DNA from 2 places in the Nonomuraea sp. NPDC050547 genome. Region 1 is predicted to be linked to the other one. Evidence: riboswitches for the same ligand, from Rfam matches in the RefSeq annotation. Region 1 holds a riboswitch; the other holds the start of a gene.
What was found. A riboswitch is a leader RNA that binds a small molecule or an ion and turns the genes downstream of it on or off. The one in region 1 is predicted to bind S-adenosylmethionine.

Region 1 (7,846 bases):
AACGCGATCATCTTGGCTGCCATAAGGCTGGACCTCCCAGATGCAGGGTGGCTTCTCAAGGATCGAGCCGACGCCCGCGACGGCAGCGTGCCCGGCCCGGGGGCCGAACACTTGGGCCCGCATCTCCGTTCGGCAGGCCCCGATCGTCTCGATCCAGGTGTTGGCACTCACGTGGAGAGAGTGCCAACGAACTGTTTAGCACTCTACCCGGTCGAGTGCAAGCGAGAGCCACCTCGTCGCAGGTCAGGCCCGATCCCCTCGCGAGATCGGGCCTGTCCTGGTGAGACGAAAGGTGTTGGCAGAACCGCACGGACTGCGCTGCCGTGCGGGCTGCCTCGGTGCGTGGTTCAAACGGTGCGGACAGATTCCGCCTGCGGCCCCTTCTGGCCTTGTGTGATCTCGAACTCGACCCGCTGGCCTTGTTCGAGTGATCTGTAGCCGTCCATCATGATCGCTGAGTAATGGACGAATACATCCTTACCACCGTCTACCGCGATGAAACCGTAGCCCTTGTCCGCGTTGAACCACTTGACGGTGCCCTGCGCCACTTCCGACTCCTCTTACTGGGCTCTGGATCCCGCCCATTCCTCCGCGAGATCCGCGTTCGCCGCTTTTACCGAAAAACTGGCGGCGATCGCCCTCGACCATACCTGTGGCATGCCGTTGGGCAACAGAGTCAATCTGAAAACTGCCTATTTCATCCTTCGAAGAGTTGAATTTTCCAGAAATGGGAAGGGCACCTCCGAAGAGGTGCCCTAGTGCTAAGAGTGTGCGAAGCGTTAGCCTCCGGCTACCGCGGGGATGATAGAGATCTCGCTCCCCTCGGGGGCCGCGGTGTCGAGCCCCTCGGCGAATCGGACGTCCTCTTGCCCCACGTAAACGTTGACAAAACGCCGAATCTTGCCCGATTCATCGAGAATTCGGGCGCCGATCCCCGGGTAGTCACTGTCCAGCTTCTGAAGGACCTCGCGCAGCGTCGCACCCTCGCCACTGACCTCCGCGTTACCACCCGTGTAGGTGCGCAGAATGGTGGGAATCCGTACAGAAACGCTCATGCCTTAAACTTCCTTTCAGATGGCGCGGAACGCGTCGAGAGAGGGCCGGATGACAGCGGTGGGTTCGGCGATCGACGACACCGCGTCAAGGGTCTTGAGGCCGTCGCCGGTGTTCAGCACGACCGTTTCCGCCTCGGGATCCAGCGCGCCGTTTTCCACCAGCTTCTTGAGCACGCCCACGGTGACGCCGCCCGCGGTCTCCGCGAAGATGCCCTCCGTGGAGGCCAGGAGCTTGATGGCCGCGACGATCTCGGCGTCGGTGACGTCTTCCACCGCCCCTCCCGTACGGCGGGCGATGTCGAGCACATACGGCCCGTCAGCCGGGTTCCCGATGGCCAGCGACTTGGCGATGGTGTCCGGCTTGACCGGCTGGACCACGTCGTGCCCGGCCTTGTACGCCGCCGACACCGGCGAGCAGCCGAGCGCCTGGGCCCCGAACACCTTGTAGGGCGTGTCCTCGACCAGCCCGAGCGCCACGAGCTCCTTGAAGCCCTTGTCGATCTTCGTGAGCTGGGAGCCGGAGGCGATCGGGATGACGATCTGCTCGGGCAGCCTCCACCCGAGCTGCTCGGCGATCTCGTAGGCCAGCGTCTTGGAGCCCTCGGCGTAGTACGGCCGCAGGTTCACGTTGACGAAGCCCCACTTGTCGCCCAGCGGGTCGCCGATGAGCTCGGAGCAGAAGCGGTTGACCTCGTCGTAGGTGCCCTCGATGCCGATCAGCCTGCCGCCGAACACCCGGGCCATGGCGATCTTGGCCTGCTCCAGGTCGGCGGGGATGAACACGCACGCGTCGAGCCCGGCCCTGGCGGCGGCCGCGGTGACCGCGCCGGCCAGGTTGCCGGTGGAGGAGCAGGACAGGGTGTGGAAGCCGAAGTTGCGGGCCGCCTCGACGGCGATGGCCACCACACGGTCCTTGAAGGAGTGGGTGGGATTGCCGGAGTCGTCCTTGATGTGCAGCGACTTGATGCCGAGCGTCCGGCCGAGGTTGCCGGCCTTGACCAGCTTGGTCCAGCCGGGGTTCATGTTCTGCTTGGCCGCCACGTCCACGGGGACCGGCAGGAGCGCCTGGTAACGCCAGATGTTGGTCGGACCGGACTCGATCTGCGAGCGGGTCACCGTACCGAAATCATAGGCCACTTCGAGTGGCCCGAAACACTCCAGACACGCGAAACTGGGGCCGAGGTCATAGCGGGTGCCGCACTCGCGGCAGGAGAGAGCTACAGCAGGACCGAAGTCGAGCGACATGAAGCGAGGCCTTCCCTCATCTTCGCCTGCGGCCACCTTGACCACAGACCGGAATTGGCACCTTGTCCCGGTCGGCCTCGCGGGTGCGAGTCACAATCCGGGAGGGTTGCCGGGGCTTCGCAGGGCCGGTCCCTCCACCCCTCTGGATGAGCAATATGTAGTTGTCGAAAGGGACTCTACCTGGTCAAGCGGATCGGTTGCCCACCCGTCTCGACCAGTGAGACAAACCGTCTCACCGATAGTCCTCCCCGAGCACGCCCTGCACGTACTTGCGCGCCTGGTGGATGCGGGATTTCGCGGTGCCGAGAGGGATGCCGAGCTGCTCGGCCACCTCGTTGTAGTCGAGCTGCACGATGTCGCGCAGCACGAGCGCCTGCGCCAGGTCGGGCTTGGACGCCTCCAGCGCCTCCATCGCGTCGAGCAGGTCCAGGCGCGAGCCCGCGATCACGCTCACCCGGGCCACGTCCGGCTTCTGCGTGGGCAATTCGTCGGAGCTCTGCTCGGCCGCCCGCCGCTTCAGCGACCGGTAGGTCGTGCGGGCGCAGTTGGCCGTCACGATGTGCAGCCACGTGCTGAACCGCGCCCTGCCCTCGAACCGGCCGATGTTGCGCGCGACGGCCAGCAGGGTGTCCTGGCAGGCCTCCTCCGCGTCCTGGTGATAGGGCAGGATTCGCGCGCAGTGGCGGAGTACGTGCGGCTCGATCCGCCGCAAGAGCTCGCCGAGTGCGCGATGATCTCCAGCGGCTGCGGAGCGGGCCAGTTCCTCGGTTAGCTCATCAAGCGCCATAGCGGGATCCTATGAGCGGAGGATAGTTAAATGAACAGCGTCCTGGTCGCCTCGAACCGCGGTCCTGTCTCCTTCACCGTCTCCGACGACGGTGAACTCACCATGAAACGCGGTGGCGGCGGACTGGTCTCCGGCCTTTCCGGCGTGGCGAAGGACGAGGGCGTGCTGTGGGTCTGCGCGGCCCTTTCCGACGGCGACCGCAGCGCCGTACGGCAGGCTCCCGGCGGCCGCCTCGACCAGGCCGGCTACGACACCGGGTCGCTGCGCATGCTGGACATCGCCCCCGCGACCTTCCACCGCGCCTACAACGCCGTGGCCAACTCCACGCTGTGGTTCGTCAACCACCTGCTCTACGACATCCCCAACTCCCCGCATTTCGGCACCAGGTTCCAGCGCGAGTGGGAGTCCTACCGCGACTACAACGGCGCCTTCGCGCTGGCGCTGGCCGAGGAGGCCGGGCACGGGGCGCGGGTGATGGTGCAGGACTACCACCTGACCCTCACCCCTGCCATGCTCCGCGCCGAGCGTCCCGACCTGCGCATCGCGCATTTCAGCCACACGCCCTGGGCCCCGCCGGAGTACTTCGCGCTGCTGCCCGACGAGGTGGCCCGTGAGGTCCTGGAAGGCATTCTGGGAGCCGATCACGCCGGGTTCCTCACCGAGCGGTGGGCGCGGGCGTTCACCGACTGCTGCGCGGCCCTGCTGGGCGCCCGGGTGGACGCGCGCGGCGTCACCCACGAGGGCCGCACGACGAGGGTCGGCGTGCACGCGCTCGGCGTCGACGGCGAGCAGTTGTGGCGGCGCGCCTGCGAGCCGGACGTGGAGTCGAACGTGGCGGCGCTGCGCGCGCAGACCGGCGACAGGAAGCTGATCGTCCGCATCGACCGCACCGAGCTGTCGAAGAACATCGTGCGCGGGCTGGTCGCCTACCGCGAGTTCCTGGCCGCCCACCCCGAGTGGCACGGCCGCGTGGTGCACCTGGCCTTCGCCTACCCGAGCCGCCACGACCTGCCCGAGTACCGCGAGTACACCGCGGCGGTGCAGCGCTGCGCCAAGGAGATCGAGGACGAGTACGCCACCGAGGACTGGGACCCGCTGATACTCAACGTCAACGACGACTACGCGCGCAGCCTCGCCGCCTACCGGATGGCCGACGTGCTGCTGGTCAACCCGATCCGCGACGGCATGAACCTGGTCGCCAAGGAGGGCCCGATCCTGTCGCCCCGCTGCGTCCTGGTGCTCTCCCGCGAGGCCGGCGCCGCCGCCGAACTGGGCGCCGACGCGCTCGTGGTCAACCCCTACGACGTCCTGGAGACCGCGCAGGCCCTGCACACCGCCCTGATCATGCCCGAGGAGGAGCGTACGCGCAGGGCCGCCAGCCTGGCCGCGGCGGCCACCGCGCTGCCGCCCCAGAAGTGGCTTGCGGCGCAGCTCGATGCCCTGACTTAATGCCTCAAGTGACCACAGTCCGGATCCGTCTGACCCGTGATCTCCCGACCTGGCTCGTCTACCTCCAACTCGGCGCCTTCGCCACCTACCTGTACGGGCTGAGCGCCGTCCTGCCGCTGCTGCGCCAGGAACAGCAGGTCTCCAACGCGGTCGCCGCCCTGCACGGCACCGCGATGGCCGCGGGAACGCTCCTGGCCGGCGCCGCCCTGCCGTTCCTGGAGCGCGGGTACGGCCGGCGCGCCACGATCTGGGGCAGCCTGGCCGGCATGAACGCGGGCCTGGTTCCGGTCATGCTCACCCCCGCCCTGCCCGCCACCCTGCTGGGCTACGGCCTGGCCAGCCTGTTCGGCTCGGTGGCCCTCTACGCCATGATGGCCGCGCTCAGCGACCACCACGGCCCGGCGGGACCGGCGGCGATCAGCGAGGCCAACGCGGTCGCGATCCTGTTCGGCATCGCCATGACCTACGCGATCAGCGCCACCGCGCAGACCGCGCTCGGCTGGCGGGCGGCCCTGCTGATCACCCCCATCCTCACCGCCCTGATCGCCTTCACGCTCGGCCGCGTCCGCGTGGCCGGCCGCCCGCACGACGGCGCCGCCCGCGCGAGCCGGCCGCCGCCCGGCTGGCGCTTCTACGTGGCGGGCGGCGTGCTCTTCCTGGTGGTCGCGCTGGAGTTCTGCTTCAACCTGTGGGCGGTGCAGCTGTTCGCGTCGAACACCGGGATGGGCGTGGCGGCGGCCACGACCGGGCTGACCGCGTTCACGGCCGGCCTGGCCGTCGGCCGCTTCGCCGGGACGCCGCTGGCCCTGCGGATGGGACCGCCCGCGCTGCTCACCGGCGCCCTGCTGCTCACCGCGGCCGGCTGGCTGCTGTTCTGGTCGAGCACGCAGCCGCTGCTCGCCTACGCGGGGCTGGCGATCAGCGGGCTCGGCGTCTCGCTGCACTTCCCGCTCGCGTTGGCCGGCGTGCTCGCCTACGACCCGGTGCGGGCCACGGCCGTCTCACCGGTCTGCGCGGGGCTGGCGATGGCCGCGGGCCCGTTCGCGCTGGGGGCGCTGGCCGACGGCTTCGGGACGCGTACGGCCTTCCTCATGGTCCCGGTGCTGATCGCGCTGGCCGTCGCGGGCGTGCTGGTCAGCCGCGAACCGCGGCCGTCAGCTCCTTGAGCAGCGCCATGACGCCGTCGGGCCCGTCCACGACGATGTCGGCCCGCTCGGCCAGCTCGGTGACCTCGGCCGAACCACTGCACACGGTGACACCGGGCAACCCGGAAGCGCGTACCGCGTCGAAGGCGGCCAGATCGCCCAGGTCGTCGCCGACGAACATCACCGACCTGGCAGCGCGCTCGGCCAGGAACAACGAGAGCGCCTGGCCCTTGTCCATGCCGGGCGGGCGCAGCTCCAGCACGTACCGGCCGGGCTCGACCACCAGCCCGTTGCGCTCCGCCAGCGCCGCGAGCGGCCGGCGCAGCGCCTCGAAGGCCCCCTCGGGATCGGGACTGCGCCTCGTGTGTACGGCTACCGCCCGCCCCTTGTCCTCGACGGCCACTCCGGTCAGGCCCAGGGCGTCGAGCAGCATCGGCAGCTCGGCCTCGGCCCGCGGCACTCCGGCGGGCGGCGGCGGCGCGCTGACCCGGCCGTTCTCCCACCGCTCGAAGCCGTAGTGCCCGAGGATCACCAGGCCGGGCACGTCGGCCAGCCCGGGACCGAGTTCGAGGACGGTGGCAGGGGGGCGGCCGGTCAGGATGACGACGGCGGACACCCGCGCGCTGAGCCGGGCCAGGATGTCGGGAGCCGCCGGATGGATCCTCGCGGCGGCCGGATCGGGCACGATGGGCGACAGGGTGCCGTCGAAGTCGAGCCCGATCACCGCCCCTGACGGATCTTTCACGATCGCTTGGATTCCAGGGATGTTCCTCACGCGGCTGGGGTACCCCGCCACCTAGGGACGCATGCCGAGTCGCCGGGCCGCGCGCTCGCGCTGCCGCGTGGCCCGCAGCCGGCGCAGTCGTTTGACCAGCATCGGATCCTGCTCCAGCGCCTCGGGACGGTCGATGAGTTCACCGAGCAACTGGTAGTAACGCGTGGCCGAGAACCCGAAGGTCTCCTTGACGGCCTGCTCCTTCGCGCCGGCGTAGCGCCACCATTGGCGCTCGAAGGCGAGGAGCTGGAGGTCTCGTTCGGTGAGGGGCTGACGGTCGGGTTCCTGGGCAGCACTGTCACCGCTGACCGGTGCGGTGTCCATGGTCGTCCTCCTCGGAAGGGCGTACGGCGCTCACGCCATACGTACGCGGCCCGTGGCCATCGTAATGTGCCAAAGCCGGGTGTTCACCGCGGATCGGGAGACGTACAGTCACCAAGTGTGACCCCAGTCATAACGCTTCTCACCGATTACGGACTCGAAGACGGCTATGTGGCTGCCTGCCATGGCGTGATCGTCGGAATCGCGCCGCAGGCCCGCGTCATCGACGTGTGCCACCTGATCCCTTCGGGCGACGTACGGCGGGGCGCGGCGGTTCTCGCGCAGACCATCCCGTACATCCCGCCCGGCGTGCACATCGGCGCCGTGGACCCGGGAGCCGGCGGGGCCAGGCGCGCGGTGGCCGTGGCGGCGGGGGGACGGGTGTTCATCGGGCCGGACAACGGCCTGCTGTCCTGGGCGGTGCACGCCTGCGGCGGCGCCGAGTCCGCCTACGAGATCACCAACGACGCGCTCTTCCTGCACCCGGTCTCGCCGACCTTCCACGGCCGCGACGTGTACGCGCCGGTGGCCGGGCGGCTGTGCGTGGGCGGCAAGCCGTCCGACCTCGGTCCGGAGATCCCGCTGAACAGGCTCGTCTCGCTGCCGGAGCCGACGTCGGTGCTGCGCGAGGGTTCGGTGGAGGGCGAGGTGGTCTCCGTGGACCGCTACGGCAACACCCAGCTGTCGATCGCTGCGGGCGACCTGGCGACGCTCGGGGTCCGGGTGGGCGACACGCTGGGCGTGTGGATGGGGCGCAGGCAGCTGTCGATGCCGTATCGGGAGACGTACGCGGCGGTGTCGCCGGGGGAACTGGTGGCCTTCGCCGACTCGGCGGGGCTCATCGCCATCGCCGTGAACTCGGGCGATGCGGCCCAGCGCCTGGGGCTCCCGCCGGGCGCACATGTCCGTCTTTCCCCCGCTCCGGTGCGATAGGGACATTACCCCGCGTATCGGTCTGTTTACCGAAGCGTCGGATTGAACCATCACCTGCGTGCCAGAATGCACGGCAGTTCGAGCGCCTCCTCCCCCTTCCTTCGAGGCAGACGTGTTCCTGCTGTCCATCGCACTG
Region 2 (7,846 bases), on a different contig from region 1:
CATGTCCTCTGTGGCCAGTTCCTTCGCCCCTGCGCCGATCCCGATGATGCGCTCGGTCATTTCCCCATGCTCCCACCGGCCTCGCGCGCGATCTACTGTGCGGTCCTTTCATTCTGTACGGCGCGCCCAGGCGTAACGGGCCGTTCAAGAGACGGTATGGGGAGGAGTCGCAGGTCAGAGGGGTGGGGGACAATTACCACAACGGGGGGAGAAACCACCATGAAGCTAGCTTTCGACCTAGCTGCCCTGATCTCGCGGGTGACCATCGGCGTGATCTTCGTGGCCCACGGGTGGCAGAAATGGCAGAACGGACTGGGGCCGACGTCACAGATGTTCACCCAGTCCGGCGTGCCCCAACCCGAGCTCGCGGCCGGTTTCACGACCGTGGCCGAGCTCGTGGGCGGCAGCTTCCTGATCATCGGACTGCTGACCCGCCTGGCCGCGCTGGCCCTGTTGTGCGTCAGCCTGGGCGCGATCATCTTCGTCCACGGTCAGAACGGCATCTTCGTCACCGACATGGGCTGGGAGCTCGTCGGCGCGCTGGGCGCGGCCTGCCTGCTCCTGCTGGCCGCCGGGGCGGGCCGGATCAGCGTCGACAGCATCGCCCGCACGATCCTGAGCAGGCGCGCGGCCGACCAGACGCTGCCGGAGTCGACCGGGAGCGGCGCGACGACCACGCCCATGCCCACGAACGTCCGCACCGTGCGGGACGTGCCGCGCACCGAAACGGAACCGCCCGCCAACGGGACGCAGCCGCCCACCGGGACGCAGGCGCCCGGCACCCGGGCAGAGCAGCCGCCCACGGGGACGCAGGCGCCCGGCAACGGGACGGAGTCGCGCGCCGACGTGCCGCGCCAGCCCACTCCGCCACCCGCCACGAGCAGCGGCGCGGCCCTGAGCGACGACGACATGAAGGCGCTCGACGCGCTGATGTCCGACGACCAGCCGAGGAAGAACCCGCCCGAGTGACGATCAGCCGAGGAAGAACCCGCCTGAGTGACGCCTAACGGGCGGCGAGGTCCCGCAGCGCGGTGATGAGCCGGTCGACGTGCTCGTCGGTGGTGCCGATGCCGATCGAGGCGCGCACCGCGGAAGCCGTCCCGTCCTCACAGCCGCCGTCGGCGGTACCCAGCAGATGCCGCACGAAGGGGTGCGCGCAGAACTTGCCGTCGCGCACGCCGATCCCGTACTCGCCGGACAGCGCCTCGGCGACCTCGCGCGCGCTGTAACCGTCCACGATGAAGGAGACGATGCCCACACGCGGGTGGTCGGGACCCCACAGCGACAGCTCCCGCACGCCCTCGATCGAGGCCAGGCCGTCACGCAGCCGCGCGATCAGCCTCTCCTCCTCGATGACCAGCGGCGCCCAGCCGGTCGCGCTCAGCGCGTCGCACGCCGCGGCCAGCGCGATCGCGCCGATCACGTTCGGGGTGCCGGCCTCGTGCCGGGGCTCGGGGTCGTCGTGCCACTCGGTGGACTCCCCGTCCGCCCCGACCGACTTCACCGCGCCGCCGCCCTTGAGGTACGGCTCGCCGCTCGCCAGCCAGTCACGGCGCCCGATCAGCACACCGGCGCCGAACGGCGCGTACAGCTTGTGGCCGGAGAAGACGACGTAGTCCAGGTCCAGGGCGGTCAGGTTGAGCTGGCGGTGCGGGACGAGCTGGGCGGCGTCGACCAGGATGCGGGCGCCGTGCCGGTGGGCGATGTGCGCGAGGGCGGCGATGGGCCACAGCTCGCCGGTGACGTTGGAGGCGGCGGTGACGACGAGCAGCTTGGGGCCGGAAACGGCGGCGAGGGCCTCGTCGGCCTGGCGGACGGCCTCGCCGGGGAAGGCGGGCGGCGCCAGCCGTACCGTCTTGTTCCAGGGGAGCAGCGAGGCGTGGTGCTCGCTGTCGAAGACTACGGTGGTGGTGCCCGCGGGCAGGACGCCGGCCAGCAGGTTCGTGGCGTCGGTGGTGTTGCGGGTGAAGATGACCGCGTCGTCGGGGCGGGCGCCGGCGAAGGCGCGGACGGTGTGGCGGGCCTGCTCGTAGCGGGCGGTGGTGAGCTGGGAGGCGTAGCCGGCGCCGCGGTGCACGCTGGAATAGGCCGGGAGCGCGGCGGTGACGGCGGCGCTGACCGGCTCCAGACAGGGGGCGCTGGCGGCGTAGTCGAGGTTGGCGTAACCGACCAGCTTGCCGCCCTTGACCGGGACCTCCAGGTCGGCGCCGAGCACGGCCGGGACGGCACGGGCCTCGCCGTGCCGGGGCTGCTGCGACTGGGTCTGGGCGGGGACGGAGCTGAAGATGGTCAGCGTGGACACGGCAAGTCTCCTGGGGTCGTCGGGACCCCCTGGAATCGCCACGGAGCCCGCGCTTGCCCGCCACACCTCGTGACGGACCAGGTCCTCACCCGGGGCACCCCGCCGCGGACGCGAGGGTTGCCGGCCAGCTAGCCGGGGCTTGTCGCTGGCACTCATGACCTACACGCAGCACTATAAGCGACACCCGGCCATAAATAGCAACCCCTTAACGCTGCGGCCCGTCGTTGACCACCTCAGCAGGGTGGATCATCCCAGGCCAGCGACATATCCGAACTACTAAGGAGGATCGTGAACTTCTGCGGGGGTTAGGTCGTTGGTACCGGGAGATAGTTCCCGACAACGGAGGTGCGGAGATGTGGGACTGGGTAAGCAACCCGGAGATCTGGATCGGGTTCTTCACCCTGGTCGCCCTGGAGATCGTCCTGGGAATCGACAACATCATCTTCATCTCGATCCTCGCCGGGAAACTCCCTGAGCACCAGCGCGACCGGGCCCGGGTGCTCGGACTGGCCGCCGCGCTCATCAGCCGTCTGCTCCTGCTGCTCGCCCTGTCGTGGGTGGTCAGGCTGACCGAGCCCTTGTTCGCCGTCTTCGGTCATGACATATCCGGCCGTGACCTGATCCTCATCCTCGGTGGCCTGTTCCTGCTGGCCAAGAGCGTCACCGAGATCGGCCACAGCATGGAGCTGAAGGGCGACGACGGCAAGCCGCGCAAGGCCGCCTCGTTCGCCTCGGTGATCATCCAGATCATGATCCTCGACATCGTCTTCTCGCTCGACTCGGTCATCACCGCGGTCGGCATGGTGAACGAGCTGGGCGTCATGGTCGCGGCGGTGATCGTGTCGGTGCTGGTCATGCTGTTCGCCTCCGGCCCCATCAGCCGCTTCGTGGACAAGCACCCGAGCATCAAGATGCTGGCCCTGTCCTTCCTGGTGCTGATCGGCGTGGTGCTCCTCGCGGAGGGCTTCGGCCAGCACATCTCCAAGGGCTACATCTACTTCGCGATGGCCTTCTCGGTCATCGTCGAACTGCTCAACATCAGGATGCGCAGCAGGCAGGCCAAGCGGTCCGAGCAGGAGAACGCCCAGGACGGCAGCTCGTAGGATGAAGCGGTGCGCTTTGACCCGTGGAATCCGGATTTCGTGGCCCATCCTTATGACGTCTACGCCGAGCTGAGGCGGGCTGAGCCGGTCAGCTTCTTCGAGCCGACCGGCCAGTACCTGGTCTCACGGCACGCCGACGTCAACGCGCTGCTGCGTGATCGCCGGCTCGGCCGTTCCTACCTGCACGTCGCCGCGCACGAGGAATTCGGGCAGGAGGCGCCGCCGGACTTCCAGGAGCCGTTCTGGCGGGTGGTCAACGCGGGCATGCTCGACGTGGAGCCGCCCGTCCACACGCGGTTGCGCCGCCTGGTCTCCAAGGCGTTCACGCCGAGGATGGTCGAGTCGCTACGGCCGCGCGTACGGGCGATCGCGGGTGGGCTGGTGGACGCCTTCGTGGCCAAGGGCGGCGGCGACCTGCTCGCCGAGGTGGCCGAGCCGCTGCCGGTGACGGTGATCGCCGAGATGCTCGGCATCCCCGACGCCGACCGGCACCTGCTGCGTCCCTGGTCGGCCGACATCTGCGGCATGTACGAGCTGAACCCGTCGCCGCAGGCCCAGCACACGGCGGTCCGCGCGGCGGCGGAGTTCGCCGGCTATCTGAAGGACCTGGCCCGTGAGCGCGGGCGGCAGCCCGGCGAGGACCTCGTCAGCGCGCTGGCCCAGATCGAGGAGCTGACCGAGGACGAGCTGGTCGGCACCTGCGTCCTGCTGCTCAACGCCGGCCACGAGGCCACCGTGAACGTCACCGGCAACGGCTGGTGGTCGCTGTTCAGGAACCCGGCCGAGCTGGAACGGCTGCGCGCCGACCACTCCCTGCTCCCGACGGCGATCGAGGAGCTGATGCGCTGGGACACGCCGCTGCAGATGTTCGAGCGCTGGGTTCTGGAGGACATCGAGGTGGAGGGCGTGGCGATCCCGAAGGGCGTGGAGGTGGCGCTGCTGTTCGGCTCCGCCAACCGCGATCCTGAGGTCTTCCCCGACCCCGACCGCCTGGACGTGGGCCGGGCCGACAACCCGCACATCTCCTTCGGCGCCGGCATCCACTTCTGCCTGGGCGCGCCTCTGGCCAGGATCGAGCTCATGGAGTCCTTCGGCGCCCTGCTGGAGAAGGCGCCGAAGCTGGAGCTGGTGCGCGAGCCGGTGTGGAAGCCCGGCTACGTCATCCGCGGCCTGGAGTCGCTCGAAGTCACGACGGGGTGATCGCCCGGCCCTCTGGGTCGCCGGAGGTCACGACGGGCTGATCAACCGGTCGCCGCCGAACATCCCGGCCGGGTCGTGCCGCTGTTTGACCTCCGCCAGCCGCCGCAGGTGCTCGGGCGTGAAGGCCCGCACCACCTGCTCCGGCGCGCCCATGAAGTTGAGCGGCACGAACCCGGTCGCGCTGCCCGCCAGCGCGGCCGAGAACCGATCGCCGAAAGCCGCCACCTCGGCCGCGGCCCGCTCGTCCGGAATCATGCTGACGGCCGCGAGGCCGAAGTCGCCCTGCCAGTAGCCAAGCCCGGCGTCGTCGGCGTGCGGGAGCCCGGCCACGTGCCTGACCAGGATGAAGACGTAGGGCTCTGTTCCGCGCGGCGCCACCTCCACCAGGTAGTCGATCACCGCGTCGGACAGCTCCGTCACCATCTCGCCCCGCGTCGTGTAGGGCAGCGGGTCGACCGGATCCCGGGTCACCGCGTCGATCTCGGTGAAGGGCAGCGGCCCGGCCATGTCCACGGCCAGGCCGGGCACCGCCCGCATCGGCGCGACCAGGTCCTCGGCGCCGGGGCCGGTGGCGCACAGGCACACGCGCGCGAAGGAGCGCCCGCGCATCGGCTCGGGCACGAAGGGCGCGTCCGGCAGGTGGATCGTCCCGGCGGCCGAGGTGACCGAGACCGGCAGGTCCGCGGTCCACTCGCGGTAGGCGGTGAGCACCTGCCGGGTCAGCTCGACCGGCCAGAACAGGCCGCCGCCATAGAGGCTCGGCTCGCGGAGGAGCTTGATCCGCAGCGCGGTGACCGCGCCCAGGTTCGGTCCGCCGCCGCGCAGCGCCCACATGAGGTCCGGCTCGCCGGAGTCGTCGAGCCAGCGCAGGTTCCCGTCGCCGGTGACGATCTGGGCGGCGGTGATGGCGTCGCAGGCCAGGCCGTACTGGCGGGACAGGAAGCCGAGCCCGCCGCCGAGGCTGTTGCCGACGACGCCGACGTGGGTGCTGGATCCGGTCAGCGGCACCAGACCGTGGGGGTGGGCGGCGGCGATGACGTCCTTCCACGTGGCGCCGGCGCCGACGGTGGCGGTGCCGTCGGCCGGGTTGATCTCGACGCCGGTCAGCTCGGAGGTGACGATGAGCAGGTCGCCGGCGCCGGCCGCGCGGAGCGCGCCGTGGCCGGTGTTCTGCACGCGGACCCGTAGATCGTGGGCGGCGGCGTAGCGGACCGCCTCCCGGACGTGCTCGGGTGAGCCGGCCAGCACGGTGAGGGAGGGTTCGTGGGTGACGGCGAGGTTCCATGAGGCGGGAGCCGCGCGGAGCAGTCCCCTGGGCAGATCCATGAGAGTAATCGTCTCATGGCGGAGAGTGATCATCTAGGGGAGTGATCACGCCTGCTGCTGGAGCCAGCCGAAGCCGCCCAGGCCGCGGGGGTCGATCAGCTCGCCCTCCTCGGAGGCGCGCGCCAGCGCCCGCAGATATCCGCGGGGGTCGGTGTGGGCCAGGTCGAGGGGCGGGCGGGCGGCGGTGATGCCGAGGGTGCGCAGCGTGTCGCGCTGTGTGGACAACGTTGTGGATATCGCGCCGGCTCGCTCGCCGGCCGCGGCGCAGGAGTCAAGTGCCACGTGTGCGGTGATGTCGCAGGTCCCGTCTGGTATGGGCGGGACGACCGAACCGTCGCGGTATCCGGTGAGCGTTCCACAGGGCGGGCGGTTATCCACAGGGTGTGAATAGTCGACTGCCACGGCCAGGCCGCGGGCCAGCCGTACGATGACCGCCGCCCACGCGGCGTCACGGGCGCGGCCGATCTCCGCGCGGGCGCCGACGCACGACAGGGGCCACCAGCGGGCGAGCCACTCCTCGTCGGCGGGGTGGGGCGGCTCGCCGAGGCGTTCCTCGCCGGTCTCGGTGTCGACCATGACCAGGCGAGGACCGTCTGCGGTGTGCTCGGCCACGTCGAGCGGGATGTTGTCGAGCCACTCGTTGGCGATCGCCAGGCCGGTGATGCCGCCGGGAATGGTCTGCGACCAGGCGATGCGCTCGGGCAGGTGAGACGGCCTGGCGGAGAGGTCGACGGCGGTGACGTTCAGGCGTACGGCCAGCTCGGACGGTGCGGCCGCCAGCACGCGGCTGACCAGGACCCCCTCCCCGGCGCCGACGTCGACGAAGTCGAGTCGCTCCGGGTGGCCGAGCTCGGCGTCGACCCGGAGAAGGAGCGTGAGCGCCGCGTCGGCGAACGCGGCCCCGGCGCTGACCGAGGTGCGGAAGTGGCCGGAAGGGCGTTCGCGCAGGTAGAAACCCCTGTCGCCATAGAGTGCGCGCTCCATCGCGGCACGCCAGGTGAGCCACATTCCTGGACTATCTCATGACCGAGAGCCGACACGCACAGTGATGTCATGACTACATATTGTGGCGAGATTGCGCTATCGTTACTCATGGTCACCGACGATCGTCCCGGCCCGCCCCCCAGCGGGCTCGGTCCGGTCGCACCGGTCGGCCGAGTAGGTAGCTGAAGCGGCCACCCGGGGCCGCGTCACCGAGAGGAGCCCCCCAAATGCTCAAGAAGACCTTCGTCGCGGCCGGCGCCTTCGCCATGCTGGCCCTGGCCACCCCAGCCCAGGCCGACCTCGTCACCTCCGGTAACAACGGCGTGCTCTCCGGCAACCAGGTGTTCGCCCCGGTCCGGATCCCGATCAACATCTGCGGCAACGCCGTGGCCGTGCTCGGCCAGGCTGTCGCCGGCTGCAAGGGTGGCGCGCACACCAGGTAGACGGACGGAGGGCTCGGACCGGTTATGGCAACCCGGCCCGAGCCCTTTTCGGCCGGCCAGTCGGCGGATGGCCGGTCGATGGTGCACTCCCAAGGGGGTAGCACATCGTCATTGCGGGCGTCGGGTCCACTATGGGCTCGGCGCCCGCTGCCATGCGATGAAAATCCCCTCTCCTCATCTCTCCCGACAGGGGGTGCACGTTTTGTATGCCCTTGTCGGATTTGTCGTTAACGCAACATGCGGTAAAAGCCCGGTCACCTGTGCATGGCAAGGCTCCAGTTACGCTGGTCGGCAGTGTCAACAGCGCGACAGGGACAGGACGACATGGACGCAGGTGATCGCCCGGCACGGCTGGCCGTCGGCGTGGTCGGAGCGGGCAAAGTGGGCTCGGCACTCGGTGCCGCGCTGGCCCAGGCCGGCCATCGCATCGTGGCCGCCAGCGGGGTCTCCGACAGTTCCCAGCGCTGGGCGGCGGAGCGGCTCGGCGT

Region 2: linked by a shared signal. The riboswitch ahead of ACIBHY_RS33660 (aminotransferase class V-fold PLP-dependent enzyme) and the one ahead of thrC (threonine synthase) in region 1 are both predicted to bind S-adenosylmethionine.

Annotation. Positions count from the first base shown of each region.
Region 1 covers NZ_JBITGW010000044.1:24,005-31,850, reverse strand. Annotated here, with positions in the region: gene ACIBHY_RS54535 (cold-shock protein) at 348-548, opposite strand; gene ACIBHY_RS54530 (MoaD/ThiS family protein) at 780-1,055, opposite strand; gene thrC (threonine synthase) at 1,071-2,300, opposite strand; SAM riboswitch class I at 2,314-2,453, opposite strand; gene ACIBHY_RS54520 (RNA polymerase sigma factor) at 2,533-3,087, opposite strand; gene ACIBHY_RS54515 (trehalose-6-phosphate synthase) at 3,118-4,536, shown strand; gene ACIBHY_RS54510 (MFS transporter) at 4,545-5,702, shown strand; gene otsB (trehalose-phosphatase) at 5,671-6,426, opposite strand; gene ACIBHY_RS54500 (DUF3263 domain-containing protein) at 6,478-6,780, opposite strand; gene ACIBHY_RS54495 (S-adenosyl-l-methionine hydroxide adenosyltransferase family protein) at 6,847-7,710, shown strand; gene ACIBHY_RS54490 (hypothetical protein) at 7,823-7,846, shown strand, end outside.
Region 2 covers NZ_JBITGW010000015.1:81,806-89,651, forward strand. Annotated here, with positions in the region: gene ACIBHY_RS33650 (NADH-quinone oxidoreductase subunit D) at 1-60, opposite strand, end outside; gene ACIBHY_RS33655 (DoxX family membrane protein) at 220-969, shown strand; gene ACIBHY_RS33660 (aminotransferase class V-fold PLP-dependent enzyme) at 1,004-2,302, opposite strand; SAM riboswitch class IV at 2,347-2,462, opposite strand; gene ACIBHY_RS33665 (TerC family protein) at 2,656-3,405, shown strand; gene ACIBHY_RS33670 (cytochrome P450) at 3,415-4,605, shown strand; gene ACIBHY_RS33675 (FAD-binding oxidoreductase) at 4,633-5,931, opposite strand; gene ACIBHY_RS33680 (SAM-dependent methyltransferase) at 5,977-6,915, opposite strand; gene ACIBHY_RS33685 (chaplin) at 7,143-7,358, shown strand; gene ACIBHY_RS33690 (Rossmann-like and DUF2520 domain-containing protein) at 7,683-7,846, shown strand, end outside.